Regions from separate parts of the Rhizobium sp. PRIMUS64 genome, predicted to be linked through region 2. Evidence: riboswitches for the same ligand, from Rfam matches in the RefSeq annotation. Region 2 holds a riboswitch; the other holds the start of a gene.

Region 1 (12,511 bases), on a different contig from region 2:
CCGTGCCGGATGCGCCTGATGGCCGCTGGATCGAATATGCCGGCGGCTACTCGGACATGCTTGTGCAACGCAAGGGCGCGCTCGAGGAGCGCAGAAAAGCCGAGAAGGCGGCGGAGAAGCCGAAGACGCAGGAGGCACCAGCGCCAGGCAGCTCGAAGGTCAAACTCTCCTTCAAGCAGAAATTCGCACTGGAAAACCTGCCGAAGGAAATGGCGAAGGCCGAAGCCGAAATCGCCAAGCGCGAACAGGTGATGGCAGATCCCAATCTTTTCACGCGCGATCCTGCCGCCTTCAACCGACTTGCCAGCGAGATGGAAAAACTGCGCGCCGGCCTGACAAAGATGGAAGAGGAGTGGCTGGAGCTCGAAATGCTGCGGGAAGAGCTGGAAGGCTGAGATTTTCTCGAGGCTGAAGGCTCACTTTTCCTTGATTCGTCAGTGTGTCGTCCTGCGGCATAAGGTGCCGTCCGGCAGCCGGGGATATTGCCGATCGCAATGGCGACAAGGAAAAGTCAGATGTCTCGCAAGCCCTATTCCGGAATTTTCACGGCGTTTGTCGCCGGTAGCCTCGTGACCCTTGCCCTGTCGCAAGCCGCGCAGGCGCAGGATGCCCAGCGCATTCGTGTTCGCGGCGCCATCGAAAGCCTCAGCGGCGATACGCTCGTCGTCAAGACGCGCGAGGGCAGCGATGCGACGATCGCGCTGAAATCCGGCTGGAAGGTCGGCGGCATCAAGAAAGCCTCGGTCGAGGATATCAAGCCCGGCGATTTCGTCGGCGTCGCTTCACTTCCGAAGGGCACGGGCCCGGACGGGGCGATCGAGGTGCTGATCTTTCCGGCGTCGATGAAGGGAACCGGCGAGGGCAACCGTCCCTGGGATGCGCAGCCGAACAGCCAGATGACCAATGCGACCGTCAGCAACGCCGTCAAATCCGTGGACGGCCACACGATCACGCTGACTTATCAGGGCAAGGAAAAGACGATCGCGATTGCCGATGGCACGCCGATCGTGACGTTGGCGCCTGCGACCAAGGATGATCTGAAGCCCGGCGCCGGCGTCGTCGTCACCGGCGAAAAGGCGGCGGACGGCAGCATCTCGGCCAGCCAGATCGCCGTCGGCCTCAACGGCATCACGCCGCCGATGTGACCAGCGGCTCAAATCCTTACCTTATGCAGGCCGTCATCCCAAAACAGCTCCACACTTTTGGGCGGCATGTATTAAAGCGCCGGCGCGGGCACGGCGGCAGCGCCCGCACTGGCGCTGGCGCCGGTCTGGGCGACAGGCGGCTCCTCGGAAATTGACGGCAGCGCTTGCAGATGCAGCACGCGCGGCTTCAGCGCCTCGAGATAGGCCTCGGAGCGGCCGATATAGATCATGCCGCTTTCGGGCATGGAGACGAGCAGGTTGGCCATTGTTTCCTGCAGTTCCGGCTCCATGCCTTCCAGCACTTCGTCGAAGATGATCCAGCGCGGGCGCACGAGCAGGAGGCGGGCAAATCCGATCGCTTTCTGCTGGTCGCCTTCGAGCAGCTTGTCCCAGCGGGCGCGGGTATCGAGCCTTGCGATCAGCGAATGCAGGCCAACCTTGTCGAGGGCCGCCTCGACGGCGGCTTTCTCGTAGGCTTCGGGACGTTCGGGAAAGGCCAGCGCCTCGCGCAGCGTGCCGCCGGGAACATAAGCAACCTGCGGAACGAAGAGCATGTCGTCGATTGGCGGCAGGCCCATCGTGCCACTACCGCACGGCCAGAGGCCGGCCATCGCCTGGAACAGCAGCTTGCGGTTGACGCTGTGATCGCCGTTGATCATGATCCTTTCGCCGGCCTTGATCACGACATTGGTTTCACGCAGTCGGAAACCGCCGCATTCCTCGATATCTTCGCCGACTTTGGCGACGATCACCACATCCTTCAACGTCAGTGTGTCGGGCGCGGCGTTTTCATAGGCGATGCTGTCCTTCAGGTCGAAGTCCTCGTCCATGTCGAGCAGCGCCTGGCGGAAATCGGTGACGCGCATCAGCGTGGCGCGCCACTCGGCGATCGGGCCGAAATTGGAGACATACCAGCGCAGCGCCGTGTTGACCTGGTTGAAGGCGCCGACCGACATCATCAGCTGGCCGAGGGTGAGGCCGCCGGAGAAATAAGCTGGGGCGGCAACGATGATCGGGATGACGATTACCAGCCAGCCGTAGCCGGCCGAAACCCAGGTGAGATTGGTATTGGCCATGGCGAGCCGCTTGACGACTGTCAGTACCGAGCTGATGTCGGTGTTGATACGTCGGCGCTCGTTCTCCTCGCCGCGGGCAACGGTGATCGCCGGCATGTTCTCATTGGCATGCATCAGCGTGAAGCGAAGCTCGGCTTCTTTCGAAAAACGGTCGGCATTGAGCTTGACCAGCTTGCGGCCGACGACCTGGCTCAGCACCGAGGCGGAAGCGGCATAGAAAATCGCCGCCCAGACCATGTAGCCCGGAATGGAGAAGCTGTGGCCGCTGATGCGGAAGATGAAGCCGCTCGAAAGCTCCCAGAGCACGCCGATGAAGCTCACCAGGAGGATGGTCGACTGCAGCAGGCCGAGAACGAGCCCTGTCGTGCTTTCGGCAAGGTTGCGGGAATCCTCGTGCAGACGCTGGTCCGGATTGACGCCGATCAGGCCGCTGGAGGCAAGCCGCAGTGCCCGCTTGCGCTTCAGCCACTGGTCGACGAGATCGCGTGACAGGCCTTCACGCATATAGAGCGCCGTCATCTGGTTCAGCCAGGCCTGCAGCACGTTGAGCAGCAGCAGCGTGCCGGCGATCATCGCGAAGATTTCGAGTTGGTGGAAGAATTCGCCGAGGTCGCGGCGCTCCAGCGAGTCATAGAAGGGCGCATTCCACTCGTTCAATATGACCTGGCCGTAGGACGTCGCCAGGATAACGAGGATCAGCACGGTCGCCAGAAACAGCACCCTGCCACGCACTTCCGAATTCCAGAATGCTGAGAACATGACGCCGAGGCGATATGTCAGGCTGAAATCATACCCTACCCTATCCTGCCTCCGGATGCCCGGCCTCCCCTCAATCTTATCTGCCATTACGCTTTTCCAAATCGCCCATGCCCCTATAAATAACATGGTGGCGTTACGGGTCTATCAACAGATTCTATCATTCATTAAACTGTGATGATGCGGCAGAGGTCACTTGACTGCAGTCGACAGTTGATTCGCGACCCGACTGGGTCTAATTAAAGCGCTCCGTGGTGATTTGGCCGGCCGGCTTGCAGCCACGTTAAAAAAATCGCTAAAGGGCCGCGTGCGGACCGGTAGCGATTTTTTTCGCCGCCGGTTTTTGTTTTTGATCGAGTGACCGCAATGCCCATCAAGATCCCCGATACGCTGCCCGCCTTCGAAACCCTGGTTCAGGAAGGTGTGCGGGTGATGACCGAGACGTTGGCGATCCGTCAGGATATCCGACCGTTGCAGATCGGGCTGCTCAACCTCATGCCGAACAAGATCAAGACCGAATTGCAGATGGCGCGTCTCGTCGGCGCCTCGCCGCTGCAGGTGGAACTGTCGCTCATCCGTATCGGCGGCCACAAGGCGAAGAATACGTCAGAAGATCATCTGCTTGCCTTCTACCAGACCTGGGAGGAGGTAAAACACCGCAAGTTCGACGGCTTCATCATCACCGGGGCGCCGATCGAGCTCTTGCCCTATGAGGACGTCACCTATTGGGCGGAGATGCAGCAGATTCTCGACTGGACGGAAACGAATGTCCATTCGACGATGAACGTCTGCTGGGGCGCGATGGCGGCGATCTATCATTTCCACGGCGTTCCGAAATACGAGCTCAAAGAGAAGGCCTTCGGGGTTTACCGCCACCGCAACCTGAAGCCTTCGTCGATCTATCTCAACGGCTTTTCCGACAATTTCGAAGTGCCGGTGTCGCGCTGGACCGAAGTGCGCCGCGCCGATATCGAGAAGTCCGAAAACCTGGAGATCCTGATGGAATCACCCGAGATGGGCGTGTGTCTCGTGCACGAGAAGAAGGGCCGGCGGCTCTACATGTTCAACCATGTCGAATATGATTCCACCTCGCTTTCCGACGAGTATTTTCGCGACGTCGATGCCGGCGTGCCGATCAAGATGCCGCACAATTACTTCCCGCATAACGATCCGGCGCTTGCGCCGCAGAACCGCTGGCGCAGCCATGCGCATCTCCTGTTCGGCAACTGGATCAACGAAATCTACCAGACGACGCCCTTTGATGTGGAAGAGATCGGCACGGACCTCTGACCTTGCCGATCGCGCCCCGAGCCGGTGCCGCCGCCTCACTGCTGCGGCATTTTCTTTCTGATCCGCCGGTTGCGGAATGAAGCAAATGCGGGCAGGTTCCTGTCCCGAACCCTACCACACCGCGCGTCTTCATCGGACGTGCAATGCACAGTTTGAATCGCTGCAAATTCCTCAAATCGATTCCGAATTGAGGAATTCGCATCAGAGATAGAATGGACGGTCGATCATGTCGGATAAGTTGGAGCGGGACGTTTTCGGGCAGACGAAGGCGGGCGAAACCGTCTATCGCGTCGTGATCAAGGGCGGTGGGCTGACGGCCAAGATCATAAGCTGGGGCGCAGTCATCCAGGATTTGCGCCTCGAGGGACATGACGCGCCGCTGCAGCTCGGCTTCGACGATTTCGACAGCTACCCCCTCTATTCATCCTATTTCGGCGCGACACCCGGCCGCTGCGCCAACCGCGTCGGCGGCGGCAGGTTTACGCTTGACGACAAGGACTATCAGCTCGAACTGAATGAAAACGGCGTGACGCATCTGCATGGCGGCAGCGACAATATCGCCAAACGCAACTGGACGATCGTCGAGCATGACGTCGACCGCGTGGTGCTGAAGATCGTCGATCCCGATGGCCGCGCCGGCTATCCCGGCAATTGCACCATCCAGGCGACTTTCTGGGTGCATGGCAACGGTGAACTGTCGATCACCTACGAATCGACCAGCGACCAGCCGACGCTCGCCAATGTCTGCCAGCACGCCTATTTCAATCTCGACGGTCGCGACGATGCGCTTGGCCACGATATCATGATTGCCGCCGATCATTATCTGCCGACCGATGAGAAGCAGGTGCCGACCGGCGAGATCCGTTCCGTCGAGGGCACCGAATTCGATTTCCGCGAGATGGCGCCGATGAAGCGTTTCGTCGGCAGCGAACAGGTGTTCTACGACCATAATTTCTGCCTGTCCGCCGAGCGCACCGCCAAACGAACCGTTGCGCTCGCCCGCAGCCTTTATTCCGGTGTGTCGCTGGAAGTGCGCAGCACCGAGCCAGGCGTCCAGTTCTATGCCGGCTTCAAGCTCGATACCGGGGCTCCCGGCATCGGCGGGCGCAAATACGGTCCATTCGCCGGCTTCTGCCTGGAGACGCAGGTCTGGCCGGATGCCATCAATCACCAGGGTTTTCCGAATGCGGTTCTGCGCCCCGGCGAAGTGCTGCGCCAGGAGACGGATTATATCTTCACCAAGAACTGAGCGTCCTCCAGCGCCGCGCGTTTCTAACGCGGGGCGCTGTCGACGCACGGTTGTCAGATTTGGTCGCTATGAAAACCCTCGCCGGCCCGCCGGCGAGGGTTTTTTCTTTCGGCACTCGATTCTGTCTTGCCGATTGGTCCTATATAGGTTCTATTGCGCGTCCATGGATAGAACCAGTCTGATAGCGGAATTGAATAGCCGCGGCCTGCGTGACGAGGCATTGACCGGGCCGCTCTACAAGCGGCTGGCGCAGACGCTGACCGGCCTCATTCAGGAAGGGCTGCTGAAGCCCGGCACCGCACTCCCGGGCGAGCGCGACCTTGCCGAAGCTCTGAAGCTCGGCCGTGTGACCGTGCGCACCGCCTATCGCGATCTGATGGCGTCCGGCGCATTGGAATCGCGCCACGGAAGCGGTACTTTCGTGTCGAGCAGAGTGGAGCGGATGGAACAGTCGCTCTGGCGGCTTTCCTCCTTCTCCGCCGACATGCGTTCACGCGGGCGTCTGCCGGCCGCACGGATATTGTCGCGGGCGGTCAATACGCCGTCGCCGGAGGAATCCTTCCTGCTCGGCCTCGGCGGCGACGAGCCGGTGCTGAGACTCGACCGCTTGCGCCTTGCCGACGGCCTGCCGCTGGCGATTGAACGCGCCGTGGTGCCGATCAAGTTCCTCGGGCACGATGCCGGCGGCGAGGGATCGCTCTACGATGCGCTGACGGCCAGCGGCCACAGGCCCGTGCGCGCGCTGCAGCGGCTGACGGCGGTCACGCTCGACCCGTCCTCCGCCGCAATCCTGAACGTCAAATCAGGCGCGCCGGCGCTCCTGATCGAACGCGTCTCGCGCCTGGAAGACCAGCGCGTCGTCGAATACACCCGCTCGCATTATCGCGGCGATGCCTATGATTTCGTAGCCGAATTGAGAATCGGAGATGACCTATGAATGACAACCAGTCACTGATGCTGCAAGAAGCCGGCCAATCGCCAGAGGTGGTGGCCACGCTTCTCGAAAAGGAAAAACCGGTCTTTGCCGAGATTGCCCGGCTGTTTTCGTCCGCCCGCCCGAGCGTGGTGACGACGGCGGCGCGCGGCTCCTCGGACCACGCCGCCACCTTTTTCAAATATCTTTTCGAGATTACCTGCGGCGTTCCGGTCGCCTCGGTCGGTCCGTCGATCGCTTCCGTCTACGGTGCGGCGCTGCATCTGAAGGGCGGCGTCCATTTCACCGTCTCGCAGTCGGGTGCCAGCCCCGATATCGTCGCGTTGCAGGATGCGGCGAAGAAGGGCGGAGCGACGACGATCGCCGTCGTCAACGTCACCGACAGCCCGCTTGCGAAACAGGCCGATATCGTTCTCGGCCTCAATGCCGGCGCGGAAAAGAGCGTCGCGGCGACGAAATCCTTCATAGCCTCGGTCGCCGCCCTTGCCGGTGTGACGGCTGCGATCGGCGGCGCGTCCGACCTGCAGGCCGCGCTCGACAAGCTGCCGCAGGCGCTGTCGGCGACCGCCGGGATCGACACGGCGGCAGCCGAGGAGGTGCTGTTCAATGCGACCTCGCTCTATACCGCCGGCCGCGGCCCGGCCTTTGCGATCGCACTCGAAGCGGCGCTGAAGGCCAAGGAAACCTCCGGCCTGCATGCCGAGGCCTTCTCGCTGGCGGAACTGATGCACGGCCCCATGCGCCTGGTGCAGCCGGGCTTCCCGATCGTCGCCTTCGCACCCGACGATGCGGCCTTCGCCAACAATGTCCAGGCGCTGGAGCGCCTGCAGAAGCTCGGCGCCACCACTGTCGGCTTCTCGGCGCAGCCGCTTTCCGGTGTCCATCTGCGCGTGCCGACAACGGGCAACGGCCTCGTCGATCCGCTGGTGTCGCTGCTCGTCTATTACCGGCTGATCGAGTCGGTGACGCGCCGCAAGGGCTTTGATCCCGACAAGCCGGCGAACCTGCTCAAGGTGACGGAGACGGTCTGATGGTCCGCAAGATCTTCCTCGGCGCCCGCATCTTCGACGGCGAGCGCTTCCATGACGACAAGGCGCTCATCGTTGCCGATGGCCGCGTCGAAGCGATCGTCGCCAGAGATGATCTGCCGGACGGCGAGGTGGTGACGCTTGCGGGCGGTATTCTGTCGGCCGGCTTCATCGATGCGCAGGTCAATGGCGGCGCCGGGCGGATGCTGAACGACGAGCCTTCCGCCGCCTCGATGGACATTATCGCCGGCGGGCACCGGCCCTATGGCACGACGTCGCTGCTGCCGACACTGATTACCGATACATCAGAAGCGTCCATTGCCGCCATCGAGGCGGCCAAGGAGGCTGTCAAGGCGAACCGCGGCGTTGCCGGTCTGCATCTCGAAGGTCCGCATCTGGCGCCTGCGAGGAAGGGTGCGCATCTGGCCGAACTGATGCGACCGGTGGAGGACCGCGACGTCAAGGCCTTCATCCAGGCACGCGAGGCGATCGGCACTCTGCTCGTCACAATGGCGGCCGAGCAGGTGACGGTTGCCCAGGTGCGCGAGCTTGCGGAAGCCGGTGTCACCATCAGCATCGGCCATTCCGATTGTTCGAGCGAGGCGGCGGAAGAGCGTTTCGATGCCGGCGCGCGGGGCGTCACGCATCTCTTCAACGCCATGAGCCAGCTGGGACACCGTGCGCCTGGTCTCGTCGGCGCGGCGATCGATCATCCCTCGACCTGGTGCGGCATCATCGCCGATGGCCATCACGTCGATCCGAAGGCCTTGCGCACGGCACTGCGCGCCAAGCGCGGCGAAGGCAAGCTGTTCTTCGTCACCGACGCGATGTCGCTTGTCGGCTCGGAGAAGGATTCGTTCACGCTGAACGGGCGCACCGTCCGGCGCGAAAGAGGCGGCTTCTGCTCGAAGCTGGTGCTTTCCGACGGCACGCTGGCCGGTTCCGATGTCGACATGATCTCGACGATCCGTTACGGCGTCACCTATCTCGATCTGACGCTCGCCGAGGCGTTACGCATGGCGACCCTTTATCCGGCCCGGTTCCTCCGGCTTGCTGATCGCGGCCATCTCTCGCCGGGGACACGCGCCGATCTCGTGCATCTGACCGATGCGCTTGCCGTCACCGCCACCTGGCTCGGCGGCGAAGCGGCCTGAACGCTAAGGCGCGTTGCGATCTTTCAGATTCGCTCTTCGCGCTTTAGATCTTTGTTTTTACGCATGTCGTTATCGCAAAACCGCGGCACACTTTTGCGCGACATGCTCTAGGAGAAGCGGGATGACCGACATTACCGATGCCTATTTCTCCAACCTGATCGGCCGGCTGGAAGAGCTGAAGCAGGTGCTTGCCGAGCCGATGGCGCAGGCAGCAGCCGTCATCCTTGATGCTGCCCACGGCGACAAGCGCGTCTATGTCTTTGGCACCGGCCATTCGCATATGCTGGCGGAAGAGGTGCACTATCGTGCCGGCGGGCTCGCTTTCACCGTGCCGGTGCTCGTCGGCTCGGCCATGCTGCATGAGGGTGCGGTCATCAGTTCGGTGTATGAGCGGACACAGGGCCTGGTGCGGCCGATGCTGGAGCGTTACGGCATGCAGCCGGGCGATGTCATCATCATTGCCTCCAATTCCGGCGTCAACGCCGCGCCGATCGAGGCCGCCGACTATGCGCGCGAAATCGGCGCAAAGGTGATCGCCATCACCTCGATCGCCTATTCCTCAGCGATCGCCAATGGCCGCCGGCGGCTCGCCGACGTGGCCGATGTGGTGCTCGATAACGGGCTGCCGCCGGGTGATGCCGTTGTCAATCTCGAAGGCACGGGGCTTCGGGTCGGGCCGGTCTCGACGGCGGTCGGGGTGACGGTCATCAACGCGATCTTCGCCGAAGTCGCCTCGGAGCTTTCGAAATCCGGCGATGCACCGGTCTATCTCAGCGCCAACATGCCGGGTGCTGCCGAGATCAACCAGAAGCTCGTGCGGAAATACCGGCCGCGCAACCCGCATCTCTGATGATGGGAGCGAAGCGGTGTCGCAATCACAGTTCCGTATGTCACGACATGCTCCTGACGCGATCAAGCGGCAAGAATGGAGCTGACCATCCGAGCCGTCCGCGGTGCCAGCGTCAAACCGATATGCCCGTGTCCAAAAGCAAACACCACGTCCCTTCCTCCTCTTGAAGGCCGGATGACCGGAACGGAATCGGGCATGGAAGGGCGGAAGCCCATCCAACTGCGGCTTGGTTCGCCAAGCGTCGGGAAAATCCTGCGAGCGTTTGCCAACAACACTTCGAGGCGCCTTGGGTTCGAAGGCGCGGTGATGCCTCCGAGTTCCACAGTGCCGGCCACCCGCAGGCGGCCGCGCATCGGGGAAAAATAAAATCCATGATGCGTCGGGCATACCGGTCGTTCCACCGGCAATGTTTCCATATCGAATTCGAGATGATAACCCCGCTCGGTATCCAGGGGGACCCGCTCTCCGAGCTGCAGAGCCAGACCGCGGGAATGGGCGCCGGCAGCGATCACCGCCGCTCGGGCATGGATGCTGTGGGCCGAAGCCATCATCCTCACTCCGCTCCGCTCACGCGAAATAGTCGTCACCGAGTCTCGAACGAACTCGACGCCCGCTCGTTTGGCGGCGGCTTCCATCACGCTCATGACCTGGCCGGGATCGGTGAAGTTTATCGCTTTCGGAAAGAAAAGCCCTCCGCCATGGACCTGCGGCAGCCGAGGCTCCAGGCTTTGCACCTGGTCGGGTGTGAGAAGCTGCTGCGCTATCCCATAGGTTCGGCGAAGCTCGACATCCGAAGCGGCTGCCTTGAAGGCCTCGGGCGTCTGGTAGAGATAGAGGCATCCCTTCGCGCTCAAAAGATCGGATGCGCCGATCTCTGCCGCGAGTTCGAGCCATTCCGATGAAGCGTCGGACAGAAGGTCGGCGATGCGGCTCGTATTGTCTCTGTATCTGTGCGGGAGAGATTCGTAGGCAAAACGCATCAGCCAAGGAAACAGCGTGGGCAATGCCGTTTTGCGGATGGACAGCGGGCTGTCGGAATTGAGAAGCAGCGAAGCCAGGTTTTTGAGGACGGCGGGCGTACCGACGGGAATGATTGCATAGTCGGCGATCGTTCCAGCATTGCCGTAAGATGCTCCCGAACCGGGTTTGTTAGGTTCGATCACTACGACATCGCGACCGTCTGCACGTAGCCGCAGCGCGGTTGCCACGCCGATCACACCGCCGCCGATGACGGCGATATCTGTCGTTAGTTTGTCCATGAAATTATGTATCTACCTCGGCGCCTTGTGATGCCGCGATCCGTTATGTGAATTCGCCAACCCGGCGGCGCCATGCGCCGCCGGGCCGGTTCGGTTCAATCGAGGACTAAGGCGCGTCGCGATCTTTCAGATTCGCTCCTTGCGCTTTAGCTCTTTATTTCTACGCATGTCGTTGCCGCAAAACCGCTGCACACTTTTGCGCGACATGCTTTAGCCTGGCGAAGCGTAGCGCGCGACATAAGCCGCCGTGCGTGCTTCGGTTGGACGGTCAAGGACATCTCCGGCGGTTCCCTGCTCGATGATAAGACCACCGTCGATGAACACGACCCAGTCGGACACTTCCTTCGCGAAGGGCAGCTCATGCGTGACCAGGATCATCGTCATGCCGTCGGCCGCAAGTTCCCGCATGACGCGTAGCACTTCCCCGGTCGATTCAGGATCGAGCGCCGATGTCGGCTCGTCGAACAGCAACACCGTTGGTTCTAGCGCCAGGGCGCGTGCGATCGCCACACGCTGCTGCTCGCCGCCCGACATCTGTTCCGGATAAGCCATCGCCCGTTTGGCGAGGCCTACTCTCGTCAGAAGTTCCACGGCCCGTTCCACAGCCTCTCTCTCGCCGATCCCGGCTGCATGCATCTGAGCGAGAACGACGTTCTCCACGGCCGTCAGATGCGGGAACAGATTGAAGCGCTGAAACACCATGCCGACACGTTGCCGAAGCTTTGCAAGGTTGCGGCAGGTCACCTCGCCATTGGCGAAGATCGTCTCATCGCCGACGGTGATCGTTCCCTGACCGGGACGTTCAAGCAAATTGACGCAGCGCATGAGGGTGGTCTTTCCTCCGCCGCTCTGGCCAATGATGCTCACGATCTTGCCAGCGGGAACCTCGAGATCGACGCGGTCAAGCACCAGGCGCCCATCGAAAGACTTGCGCAATCCGCTGATTTTGACGGCCGGGCGTCCGACCGGCTGCCGTGACACGAAAGGAGTTTTGGCAGGGATGGTCGTCATGGGCAGATCTTCCCCTCGGCGAGGTAGGTCCTCGCTAATTTCAGCCGGCGCCTTCTGGCCAAGGACAATGGCACGCCCGCATGGATCTTGCGCTCCAGCAGAAGCAGACATTGTGACACCGGGTAGCAGATAGCGAAATAGGCCGTAGAGATCACGAGATACACTTCAAGCCCTCGGAATGTTTCCGAGGCTATCAACTGTGCCTGTGTCATCAGTTCGGCGGCGGAGATCGTGACAAGCAGCGAGGTCGACTTGATCAGGTCGACGAACATTGTGTTCGTACCGGGAAGCGCGAGCCGCACTGCCTGCGGCAGGACGACATGGGTGAACGTTTTGCCGCGCCCTAGCCCGAGAGCTTGAGACGCCTCTTGCTGTCCTTGGTGTACGCCGGCGATAGCGGCCCGAAAGATCTCGGACAGGTAAGCGGCGTAGAAGAGCACCAAGCTCAACACTCCAGCCTCGAAAACCTCCAGCCTGATGCCTACGGAAGGCAGGCCGAAGTATGTGAGGAATATGATCGCCAGAAGCGGTACGTTTTTAAAGAGCTCGGTATAGAACGCTGCAGGGACGCGGACGAGCCGCAGCCGGTTGAGCCTCATCAACGCAAGTGCAAGACCAAGAATCGTCGCGCCAATGAAGCTGGCCACGGTGTAGCCGAGGGTCCTGAGCAGACCCCCGGCAATGCTTCCGACGTAGTCATTCCAGGGAACCTGGAAAACATCGGTGAAGGATGACAGCGCCGTCATGCCCCGATCTCAC
Region 2 (10,183 bases):
GGACGAACCCTGCTCGGCGCTCGACCCGATCGCCACTGCCAAGGTCGAGGAGCTGATCCACGAGCTGCGCGAGAACTACACGATCGTCATCGTCACCCACTCCATGCAGCAGGCCGCGCGCGTCTCGCAGCGCACCGCAATGTTCCACCTCGGCAACCTCGTCGAGGAGAACGACACCGACAAGATGTTCACCAATCCCGACGATCCGCGTACCCAGGACTACATCATGGGCCGTTTCGGCTGATTTTGGCGACGCGAAGCCTTCCCGTTATTCGAGGATAAAGCCCCATGGCATCGACACATATTTTTTCTGCCTATGATGATGATTTGAAGTTCCTGTCCAGGCGGATTTCCGAAATGGGCGGCCTGGCCGAGCAGATGGTCAGCGAAGCCGTGCGCGCCCTCGTCAACGGCGATACCGCGCTGGCGCAGAAGGTCATTTCGGACGATGTGATCCTCGATCACGCCGAACGCGAAATCGGCGACAAGGCGATCGTCACCATCGCCCGCCGTCAGCCGATGGCTTCGGACCTGCGCGAAATCATGGGTTCGATCCGCATCGCCGCCGATCTCGAACGTGTCGGCGACCTCGGCAAGAACACCGCCAAGCGCGTCATCGCCGTCCAAAGCACCGGCGTTCCCCGCAAGCTTGCCCGCGGCCTCGAGCATCTGTCCGAGCTGGCGCTCGTCCAGCTCAAGGAAGTGCTCGACGTCTACACCAATCGTTCCGCAGACAAGGCGAATGCGATCCGCGAACGCGACAACGAGATCGACGCGATGTACACCTCGCTGTTCCGCGAGCTCCTGACCTACATGATGGAAGATCCGCGCAACATCACCAGCTGCACGCATCTTCTCTTCTGCGCCAAGAACATCGAGCGTATCGGCGACCACGCCACCAACATCGCCGAGACGATCTTCTACATGACGACAGGCGCGCAGCCGGAAGGCGACCGTCCGAAGGACGACAGCGCCAACACCGTCGGCGCGGTGACGGAATAGCCGCCCGGGCCAGTCGCCCGGACCAGTCAATTGCGTGCGCGCCCGTCCGGGCGCGCAAAGAGGTCGCAGCCAATTTCTGAATTTGCGCAGGATGCATTGCTTAAATCACCCCCGATTTAAGGATCATGCGCGAGGAGACCGACACGCATGATCCCGAGAGTTGCAGTTGTTGAAGACGAGGAAGCCCTCAGCGTGCTTCTTCGCTACAATCTCGAAGCGGAAGGCTTCGAGGTCGATACCATCCTTCGTGGCGACGAAGCCGAAATGCGGCTTCAGGAGCGCACGCCCGATCTTCTCATCCTTGATTGGATGCTGCCCGGCGTCTCCGGCATCGAGCTCTGCCGGCGTCTGCGCATGCGGCCGGAAACCGAGCGCCTGCCGATCATCATGCTGACGGCGCGCGGCGAAGAGAGCGAGCGTGTTCGCGGATTGTCGACGGGCGCCGACGATTATGTCGTTAAGCCCTTCTCGACCCCCGAGCTCGTTGCCCGCGTCAAGGCGATGCTGCGCCGCGCCCGCCCCGAGGTGCTGTCGACGGTGCTGAAATGCGGTGACATCGAGCTCGACCGCGAGACCCATCGCGTCCATCGCAAGACCCGCGAAGTCCGCCTCGGCCCCACCGAATTCCGCCTGTTGGAATTCCTGATGTCGTCACCGGGTCGGGTCTTCTCCCGCTCGCAGCTTCTGGACGGCGTCTGGGGCCACGATATCTATGTCGACGAGCGCACCGTCGACGTCCATGTCGGCCGCCTGCGCAAGGCGCTGAATTTTTCCAACATGCAGGACGTCATCCGCACCGTCCGCGGCGCCGGTTATTCGATGGAAGCCTGAGGGCTTCCATTTGAGTTGCTGACAAATCCCTGGCAAAACCGCGACGTCATCCTCGGCCTCGTGCCGAGGATCTGCGCTCGGCACAAGGCCGAGCATGACGGAGGAAAACCTGAGCTTCCATCCAGCAACAAAAAAACGGGCCACTCGGCCCGTTTCTGCATTCTAACGATGGTCAGCCCGCTCAGCTGGCCCGCGCGGCTGCCCGGCGGCGTTCGTTGACCGGCTGGTAGGCAAGCTTCTGGTGATAGCTGCAATAGGGCGAATTGTCGGGGGATTCGCAGCCGCAGAAATGGAAGTCGTCCTTCAGCGGATCGCCGACCGGCCACTTGCAGGTGCGTTCGGTCAGTTCCGTCAGGCCGAGGCGTCGGGAAATCGGCACGACCACGTTGCCTCTCGGCACGTATTCCATTTCCTCGATCGTTTCGATCTCGATCTCTTCCTTCAGCATGGTCGCGCCCTGCTGGCGGGTAACGGTGCGCGTGGCGACCCGTGAGGCGTAGTTCGGCGCGCGCGGCGCCGACGTATTGCGCTTCGGCGTTCGTGCGGCGGTGTTGGTGCCGCCGGCCTTGGCACGGCCCGGAAGGCTCAGCCGGTGCACTTTGCCGATGACCGCATTTCTGCTGACTCCGCCAAGCTGCGCAGCGATCTGGCTGGCGCTCAGTCCTTCGGCCCAAAGTTTCTTGAGTTTCTCGACCCGCTCGTCTGTCCAGTTCATGCCCTGTCTCCACCTTTTGCGTTGGTGATGGCAGAATCCCTCACCGTTGTCCCGGGAGCTCCGAAACAAGAAACGCTTGATCAATTTTGGTGACTAGTTCCGCCGCATGCAGTCTAGTAATTGATCTTTAACCTAGTGTGAGGCTGACTCCGTGACAAGAGTCGCATGAATCCGGATGAATCGAATTCGTAGTTTTCCCCAACTTGCTGCCTCTGCGTGGCATTTCTGCAATAATGCCTGTTGAAGACTGAAAATGCCGCTGTACACCCTTGCTGCATACGCTAAGGGCGCAGTTTTGTTGACATTGCAGCGCGAAAAGGAAATAGTGCCCCTCGCCGCCGCAAGGCGGCATTTTTGATTTTTCGGGCCTGGTTTCCTTAGCCGGAGTCATTGCCCGGCAACTTGATGGAGATCGCGCCATGGCTGAAGCCGCGCCGCTTTATGACACCTATTCTCGTGCCCCGCTGCGGTTCGAGCGAGGCGAGGGCGTGTGGCTGATCACCGAAAGCGGCGAGCGATATCTCGATTTCGGCGCTGGCGTTGCCGTCACGTCAGTCGGCCACAGCAATCCGCATGTCGTGGGCGCACTGAAGGAGCAGGCCGACAAGGTCTGGCACCTGTCGAACATCTATGAGATCCCCGGTCAGGAACGTCTGGCAAAACGGCTGACGGACGCCACCTTCGCCGACAAGGTGTTCTTCACCAATTCGGGTGCCGAGGCGCTCGAATGCGCGATCAAGACGGCGCGCCGCTATCAGTTTTCCAAGGGCCATCCCGAGCGCTTCCATATCATCACCTTCGAAGGCGCCTTCCACGGACGGACGCTGGCGACGATCGCTGCCGGCGGCCAAGAGAAATATCTCGAAGGCTTCGGCCCCAAGGCGCCGGGTTTCGATCAGGTGGCTTTCGGCGACATCGAAGCGGTCCGCGCCGCGATCACCGATGCCACGGCTGGAATTCTCATCGAGCCGGTGCAGGGCGAGGGCGGTGTCCGTCCTGCCACCACCGAGTTCATGAAGGCGCTCCGCCAGCTCTGCGACGACAACGGCCTGCTGTTGATCCTCGACGAGGTCCAGACCGGCATCGGCCGCACCGGCAAGCTCTTCGCCCATGAATGGGCGGGCGTGACCCCCGACATCATGGCTGTCGCCAAGGGCATCGGCGGCGGTTTCCCGCTCGGCGCCTGCCTTGCCACATCAGAGGCCGCCTCCGGCATGAAGGCCGGCACGCATGGCTCGACCTATGGCGGCAATCCGCTCGCCATGGCCGTCGGCAGCGCCGTGCTCGACATCATCCTTGCCGATGGCTTCCTCCAGCATGTGCGCGACGTCGCACTGGTCTTCCGCCAGGGCCTCGCCTCACTGAAGGATCGTTATCCCGATGTGATCGAAGATATCAGAGGCGAGGGGCTGTTGCTCGGCGTCAAGGCTGCCGTTCCCTCAGCCGAACTGCTGCAGGCGATCCGCGCCGCCCATCTGCTCGGCGTGCCCGCCGGCGACAATGTCATCCGCCTTCTTCCGCCCCTCGTGGTCACCGCCGAGGAAGCCCGCGAGGGCCTTGCCCGCATCGAGCGCGCCGCCGAGAGCATTCGCGCCTCCAAGGTCAAGAAGACGGCTTGACGAGATTGCCGCCTTCGGGCGCAGCACAGGTAAGAAGACTATGGCTCCTAAACATTTCCTCGATCTTTCGGCGGTCACATCAGCCGATCTCAGAACCATCATGAACGATGCGCTCGCCCGCAAGCAGGCCTTCAAGGCCGGCAAGGGCGACAAGCCGCTCGCCGGCAAGATGCTGGCGATGATCTTCGAGAAGCCGTCGACGCGCACCCGCGTCTCCTTCGACGTCGGCATGCGCCAGCTCGGCGGCGAAACGCTGTTCCTGTCCGGCACCGAGATGCAGCTCGGCCGCGCCGAGACGATCGGCGACACCGCCAAGGTGCTGTCGCGCTATGTCGATGCGATCATGATCCGCACCACCGAACATTCGCGGCTGGTCGAGCTTGCCGAGCATGCGACCGTGCCTGTGATCAATGCGCTGACGGATGACACCCATCCTTGCCAGATCATGGCCGACATCATGACCTTCGAAGAGCACCGCGGCCCGATCAAGGGCAAGACCATCGCCTGGACCGGCGACGGCAACAATGTGCTGCATTCGCTGGTCGAGGGGGCCGCGCGTTTCGGCTACCGCATGAACATGGCCGTACCCCTTGGCTCCGAGCCCAAGGATCACTATCTGAACTGGGCCCGCAATGAGGGCGCCGAAATCATGCTCTGCCATGATGCCGACCGTGCGGTCGCCGGCGTCGATTGCGTGGTGACCGATACCTGGGTCTCCATGAATCAGGAACATCGGGCCCGGGGTCACAATGTCTTCCAGCCTTATCAGGTCAACGCGGCCTTGATGGCCAAAGCCGGCAATGATGCATTGTTCATGCATTGCCTGCCCGCCCATCGCGGTGAGGAAGTGACGGACGAAGTGATCGACGGTCCGCAATCTGTGGTCTTCGATGAGGCGGAAAACCGTCTTCATGCGCAGAAGTCGATTCTTGCTTGGTGCCTGGGCGCGATCTGAACCATAATCGGACGTCGCGAGTCACAAACTCGCGACCGCGTGAGCGAAGGGCACGCTGGCCCATCGCTCTGAAAACTAGGAGTGAAAGCCATGGCAGAAGCTGCAGCCGCCCTCGGCCAGTTTGATTTCGCCGGCGATGACCATGTCGTCCCCTTCCAGGTGGAGGGGCTGGATGTGCGCGGTCGCGCCGTCCAGCTCGGCCCGATGCTCGATGCGATCCTCGAGCGCCATCATTATCCCGCACCCGTTGCCCGGCTGCTTGCCGAAGTCGTCGTGCTGACGGTGCTGCTCGGCACCTCGCTGAAGTTCGACGGCAAGTTCACGGTGCAGACCAAGGGCGATGGCCCGGTCGATCTCCTCGTCGCCGATTTCTCGACGCCGGAAAATGTCCGCGCCTATGCCCGTTTCGATCAGGCGCTGCTCAATAAGGCGATCGAGTCTGGTGAAACCGAGCCGGAGCAATTGCTCGGCAAGGGCGTGCTCGCCTTCACCATCGACCAGGGCAAGTTCAGCCAGCCTTACCAGGGCATCGTCGCGCTCGACGGCACTACGCTGGAAGAAATTGCCGGCGTCTATTTCCGCCAGTCGGAGCAGATCCCGACGCGCGTCCGCCTTGCCGCGGCCGAACTCTTCGATCGTGACGATGCGGGCAAGCCGCGCCATCGCTGGCGGGCAGGCGGCCTCGTCGCCCAGTTCCTGCCGGAAGCGCCGGAGCGCATGCGCCAGCCGGATCTCCACGGCGGCGACGGCGACACCGGCAACCGCCCGCATGGCGAGGACGATGCCTGGGTCGAAGCCCGTTCGCTGGTCGAGACCATCGACGCCGATGAACTCACCGATCCGCTTGTCGGTACCGAGCGGCTGCTGTTTCGCCTGTTCCACGAGCGCGGCGTGCGCGTCTATGAACCGCGCGCAGTCTTTGATCGCTGCAGCTGCTCGCGCGACAAGATCAAGGGTGTGCTGAAGGGCTTTTCGGCCGAAGAGATCGAAGCCAGCCAGGAAAACGGCGAAATCGCCGTCACCTGCGAATTCTGCTCGACCACCTACCGCTTCGAGCCGGCCGAGCTTCAGCCGGCCGAATAGTTCTGAAAAGAGGCGGTGCGCTATCGCCTCAGTTAAGCACGCGCAGCAGCCCGGGGGAATCCAGCGAGAAGGCGGGGATGTCGACATCGAACATCTCGCCTTCATCCGTTTCCATTTGGTAATGGCCGAACATCAGCCCTGAGGGCGTGTCGAGCGGGCAGCCGGAGGAGTATTCGTAGGTGTCGCCGGGGCTGAGCCGCGGCTGCTCGCCGACGACGCCGGGGCCCGTGACCTCGTCCACCTGTCCATTCTGATCGGTGATGTTCCAGTAACGGTTGACCAGGCGAACGGCGATGCCGGAATTGTTGCTGATGACAATCCGGTAACCCCAGACATAGCGATCGTCGTCCGGATCGGATTGCTCCTCCAGATAGAACGGTTCGACTATAACTTCGATGTCTCTTGTGAGGGCGCGATACATGCCTTGCACCTTAGTCAAGATATGTTACCCGTATCTTATAAGAGGCCCTGTCCGTCAAGAAACGGAACAATTATCATCGCTGAAACGGCTGTGATCCGAAGGGTTTTCGATCGTTAAGCCTAATTGTCAGTGTTAATTCCGGTTCGGAACGCCGCGGCGGGCAAACTTGTTCCCCCGGCCTCACCTTGTGAGGTCCGGCACGGCCGAACCCCAAATGAGGTCCGGCCGCGTTTATCCCTAGATCAGGCCGAAACCCTGGCAAGCGCCCGCGCGAAATCCTCGATCAGGTCGTCGGTATCCTCGATGCCGGCCGAAAGGCGGACCGTACCAGGCGAGATGCCGAGTTCGGCGCGCGCCTCTTCCGTCAGGTTCTTGTGCGTCGTCGTCGCCGGATGGGTGATCAGGCTCTTGCTGTCGCCGAGATTGTTGGAGATTTTGACGATCTCAAGCGCGTTCTGCAGCGCGAAGGCCGCATCCTTGCCGCCCTTCAGCTCGAAGGCGACCAGCGTCGAGCCGCCAGTCATCTGCTTGGCGATGATATCGGCCTGCGGATGGTCCTTGCGGCCGGGATAGATCACCTTGGCGACCTTGCCTTGCTCGGCCAGGAAATCGGCGATCTTTGCCGCATTCTCGGTCTGCTGGCGCACGCGCAGCGGCAGCGTCTCGATGCCCTTCAACAGCGTCCAGGCGTTGAACGGCGACATTGCCGGGCCGGTATGGCGGAAATAATCGTGCAGGTTCTCGTCGATCCATTCCTTGTCGGAAAGCACGACGCCGCCGAGGCAGCGGCCCTGGCCGTCAATATGCTTGGTGGCGGAATAAACGACGATATGGGCGCCGAGCTCCAGGGGCTTCTGGAAGAGCGGTGTCGCAAAGACGTTGTCGACGACGACCTTGGCGCCGATCTGGTTGGCGAGCTTGGCGACGCCTGCGATATCGATCACTTCGAGCGTCGGGTTGGTCGGGCTTTCCAGGAAGAACACCTTGGTCTTCGCCGTGATCGCCTTTTCCCAGTTCGCAAGATCCCGGCCGTCGATCAGCGTGCAGTCGATGCCGTATTTCGGCGCCAGCGTCTCGACGACCCAGCGGCAGGAGCCGAACAGGGCACGCGCAGCGACGATATGATCGCCGGCCTTCAGCTGGCAGAGGATCGCCGCGGTGACGGCGGCCATGCCGGAAGCGGTGGCGCGGGCGTCTTCGGCGCCTTCGAGCATGCACATGCGCTTTTCGAACATGTCGTTGGTCGGGCTGCCGTAGCGGGCGTAGATGAAGCCCTCGGTCTCGCCCTTGAAGCGGGCTTCGGCCGCCTCCGACGTCTCGTAGACGAAGCCTTGCGTGAGATAGATTGCCTCGGACGTCTCGCCATATTGCGAACGCAGCGTGCCACCGTGGACGAGTTGGGTTGCCGGGCGCCAGGTCTTGCTCATGCCATCACCTTCACATAACAAAAAAACCGGTCGCAAAAGCAGACCGGTTTCAACCCGGTCTTTTTAGCCACTTGTTTAACGTGGCTGCAAGCCGACCGGCCAAATCACCACGGGATAATTCTGCAATACTGCTGTTAGCTGCTTGCGTCAATTCCCCGAGTTTGGTTTTGTCGGCGGCAAATGATGGATGAGGCATGATGGCTCGTGAAACGGGAATTCTGGCGGATCGCGCGATCTCCGCGCTGTTCGAAACGGAGCGTCTGATCTCCGAACGGGAGCTGGACCGCGACCAGATCCAGCCGGCAAGCCTCGACCTGCGCTTGGGCGCCAAGGCGTTTCGCGTGCGCGCCAGCTTCATGCCCGGCCCCTCGCATCTGGTGTCCGACAAGCTCGACCGGCTGAGCCTGCATGTGATCGATCTCTCCGAGGGGGCGGTGCTCGAAACCGGCTGCGTCTACATCGTGCCGCTGATGGAGAGCTTAGCGCTGCCGGCAGACATGTCGGCCTCGGCCAATCCGAAGAGCTCGACCGGGCGCCTCGATATCTTCACCCGCGTCATTACCGATTACGCCCAGGAGTTCGACAAGATCCCGGCCGGCTATTCCGGCCCGCTCTATCTCGAAATCAGCCCGCGCACCTTCCCGATCGTCGTGCGCCGCGGCTCGCGCCTGTCGCAGATCCGTTTCCGCGTTGGTCAGGCGCTGCTCGGCGAGCCGGAACTGTTGAAGCTGCATGAAAGCGAGACGCTGGTCGCCAGCAAGCTGCCCAACGTTTCCGGCGGCGGCATCGCGCTGTCGATCGACCTCGCCGGAGACAAGGAGGGCCTGATCGGCTATCGCGGCAAACATCACACCGCCGTCGTCGATGTCGATAAGAAGGCCCAGCACGACATCTATGATTTCTGGGAACCGCTCTATAGCCGCGGCCGCAACGAGTTGATCCTCGATCCCGACGAGTTTTATATCCTCGTCTCGCGCGAGGCCGTGCACGTGCCGCCGGATTATGCCGCCGAGATGACCCCCTTCGATCCGCTGGTCGGCGAATTCCGCGTCCATTATGCCGGCTTCTTCGATCCGGGCTTCGGCCACGCGCCGGCTGGCGGCCGCGGCAGCCGCGCCGTGCTCGAAGTCCGCAGCCACGAGGTGCCCTTCATCCTCGAAGACGGCCAGATTGTCGGCCGCCTCGTTTACGAGCATATGCAGGAAAAGCCCGCCAGCCTTTACGGCTCCGGCCTCGGCTCCAACTATCAGGCCCAGGGCCTCAAGCTCTCGAAGCACTTCCGCATCTGAGCCCTCCCGGCGGCCGCGACTTGACAGCGGCCCCCATCTGTTGGAAATCTCGCATCAACGCGGGTGTAGCTCAATGGTAGAGCAGCAGCTTCCCAAGCTGAATACGAGGGTTCGATTCCCTTCACCCGCTCCAGCTCCCGCAAACTATACCTGATGCGCCTAATCCCCGAAAAACCGGATCGGCTTGTACCGACGATGCGCGATGATCAGGCTTCTGTCGGGCTGGATGATGTAGGTTTCCTCCACCTGCTGGCCGTACTGGTCAATGAAATCATGCGGAAAGGCGGACCCTACCGGTGATTTGGTGAGTTTGGTGCGCGGTTGGCCACTATAGGTGATGCTTCCCGGTATGGGTTCGAGGCCTGGGCCGCCATAGGTGACGGTGCTGCATCCGGCGAGAACGAGCGTGCCGATGAGGCCGATGATTGCAGGTTTCATGTCCATCCCTCCCAAATGCCGTGAATGACATCACTCTACGCCTCGCCGGAGAGAGCTGACGACACGAAAGCCCATGCCGCTCTTCAATCCTTTGGGAAGCATCGCCGGGGACGTCGTGATCGAGCGGCCGGACGCCACCTCCACCTCTTGATATTAGGGTGATAATCCCGTTCCTCCAGATGCACCGACGCATCCATTGCCGAAACCGGTGCCGTCTGCTAGATCGGCATCGTCGAAAAAGGCAGGATCGGTTGAGGTAAGCCCGGTTCCTTCCGCTGGAGCGTTAAGCGCTCCGGCGAAGCTCTGCTCCGTGCCATGGCACGAGAACCCGCGACGTGATCCGCATGAAGATGCGGGATCCCGGCGGCGTGCGGAGACGGCAAAAAGGCAGTCCCGGGATTTT

Evidence for each region. A riboswitch is a leader RNA that binds a small molecule or an ion and turns the genes downstream of it on or off. The one in region 2 is predicted to bind S-adenosylmethionine.
Region 1: it holds a riboswitch for S-adenosylmethionine, as region 2 does, so the genes downstream of both, metA (homoserine O-succinyltransferase) here and MOV76_RS35820 (O-succinylhomoserine sulfhydrylase) in region 2, are expected to answer to the same signal.

The regions. Positions count from the first base shown of each region.
Region 1 covers NZ_JALBGX010000057.1:9,811-22,321, forward strand. The annotation lists gene MOV76_RS21530 (ABC-F family ATP-binding cassette domain-containing protein) at 1-395, shown strand, start outside; gene MOV76_RS21535 (hypothetical protein) at 516-1,145, shown strand; gene MOV76_RS21540 (ABC transporter ATP-binding protein/permease) at 1,217-3,106, opposite strand; SAM riboswitch at 3,219-3,296, shown strand; gene metA (homoserine O-succinyltransferase) at 3,344-4,267, shown strand; gene MOV76_RS21550 (aldose epimerase family protein) at 4,494-5,516, shown strand; gene MOV76_RS21555 (GntR family transcriptional regulator) at 5,680-6,453, shown strand; gene MOV76_RS21560 (SIS domain-containing protein) at 6,450-7,481, shown strand; gene nagA (N-acetylglucosamine-6-phosphate deacetylase) at 7,481-8,632, shown strand; gene MOV76_RS21570 (SIS domain-containing protein) at 8,754-9,482, shown strand; gene MOV76_RS21575 (FAD-binding oxidoreductase) at 9,545-10,741, opposite strand; gene MOV76_RS21580 (amino acid ABC transporter ATP-binding protein) at 10,952-11,752, opposite strand; gene MOV76_RS21585 (amino acid ABC transporter permease) at 11,749-12,498, opposite strand; gene MOV76_RS21590 (ABC transporter substrate-binding protein) at 12,508-12,511, opposite strand, start outside.
Region 2 covers NZ_JALBGX010000182.1:517-10,699, reverse strand. The annotation lists gene pstB (phosphate ABC transporter ATP-binding protein PstB) at 1-244, shown strand, start outside; gene phoU (phosphate signaling complex protein PhoU) at 289-1,002, shown strand; gene phoB (phosphate regulon transcriptional regulator PhoB) at 1,150-1,833, shown strand; gene MOV76_RS35845 (GcrA family cell cycle regulator) at 2,015-2,548, opposite strand; gene MOV76_RS35840 (aspartate aminotransferase family protein) at 2,968-4,167, shown strand; gene argF (ornithine carbamoyltransferase) at 4,208-5,122, shown strand; gene MOV76_RS35830 (Hsp33 family molecular chaperone) at 5,213-6,205, shown strand; gene apaG (Co2+/Mg2+ efflux protein ApaG) at 6,234-6,626, opposite strand; gene MOV76_RS35820 (O-succinylhomoserine sulfhydrylase) at 6,869-8,053, opposite strand; SAM riboswitch at 8,096-8,174, opposite strand; gene MOV76_RS35815 (2'-deoxycytidine 5'-triphosphate deaminase) at 8,248-9,342, shown strand; tRNA gene MOV76_RS35810 (tRNA-Gly) at 9,402-9,475, shown strand; gene MOV76_RS35805 (hypothetical protein) at 9,502-9,780, opposite strand.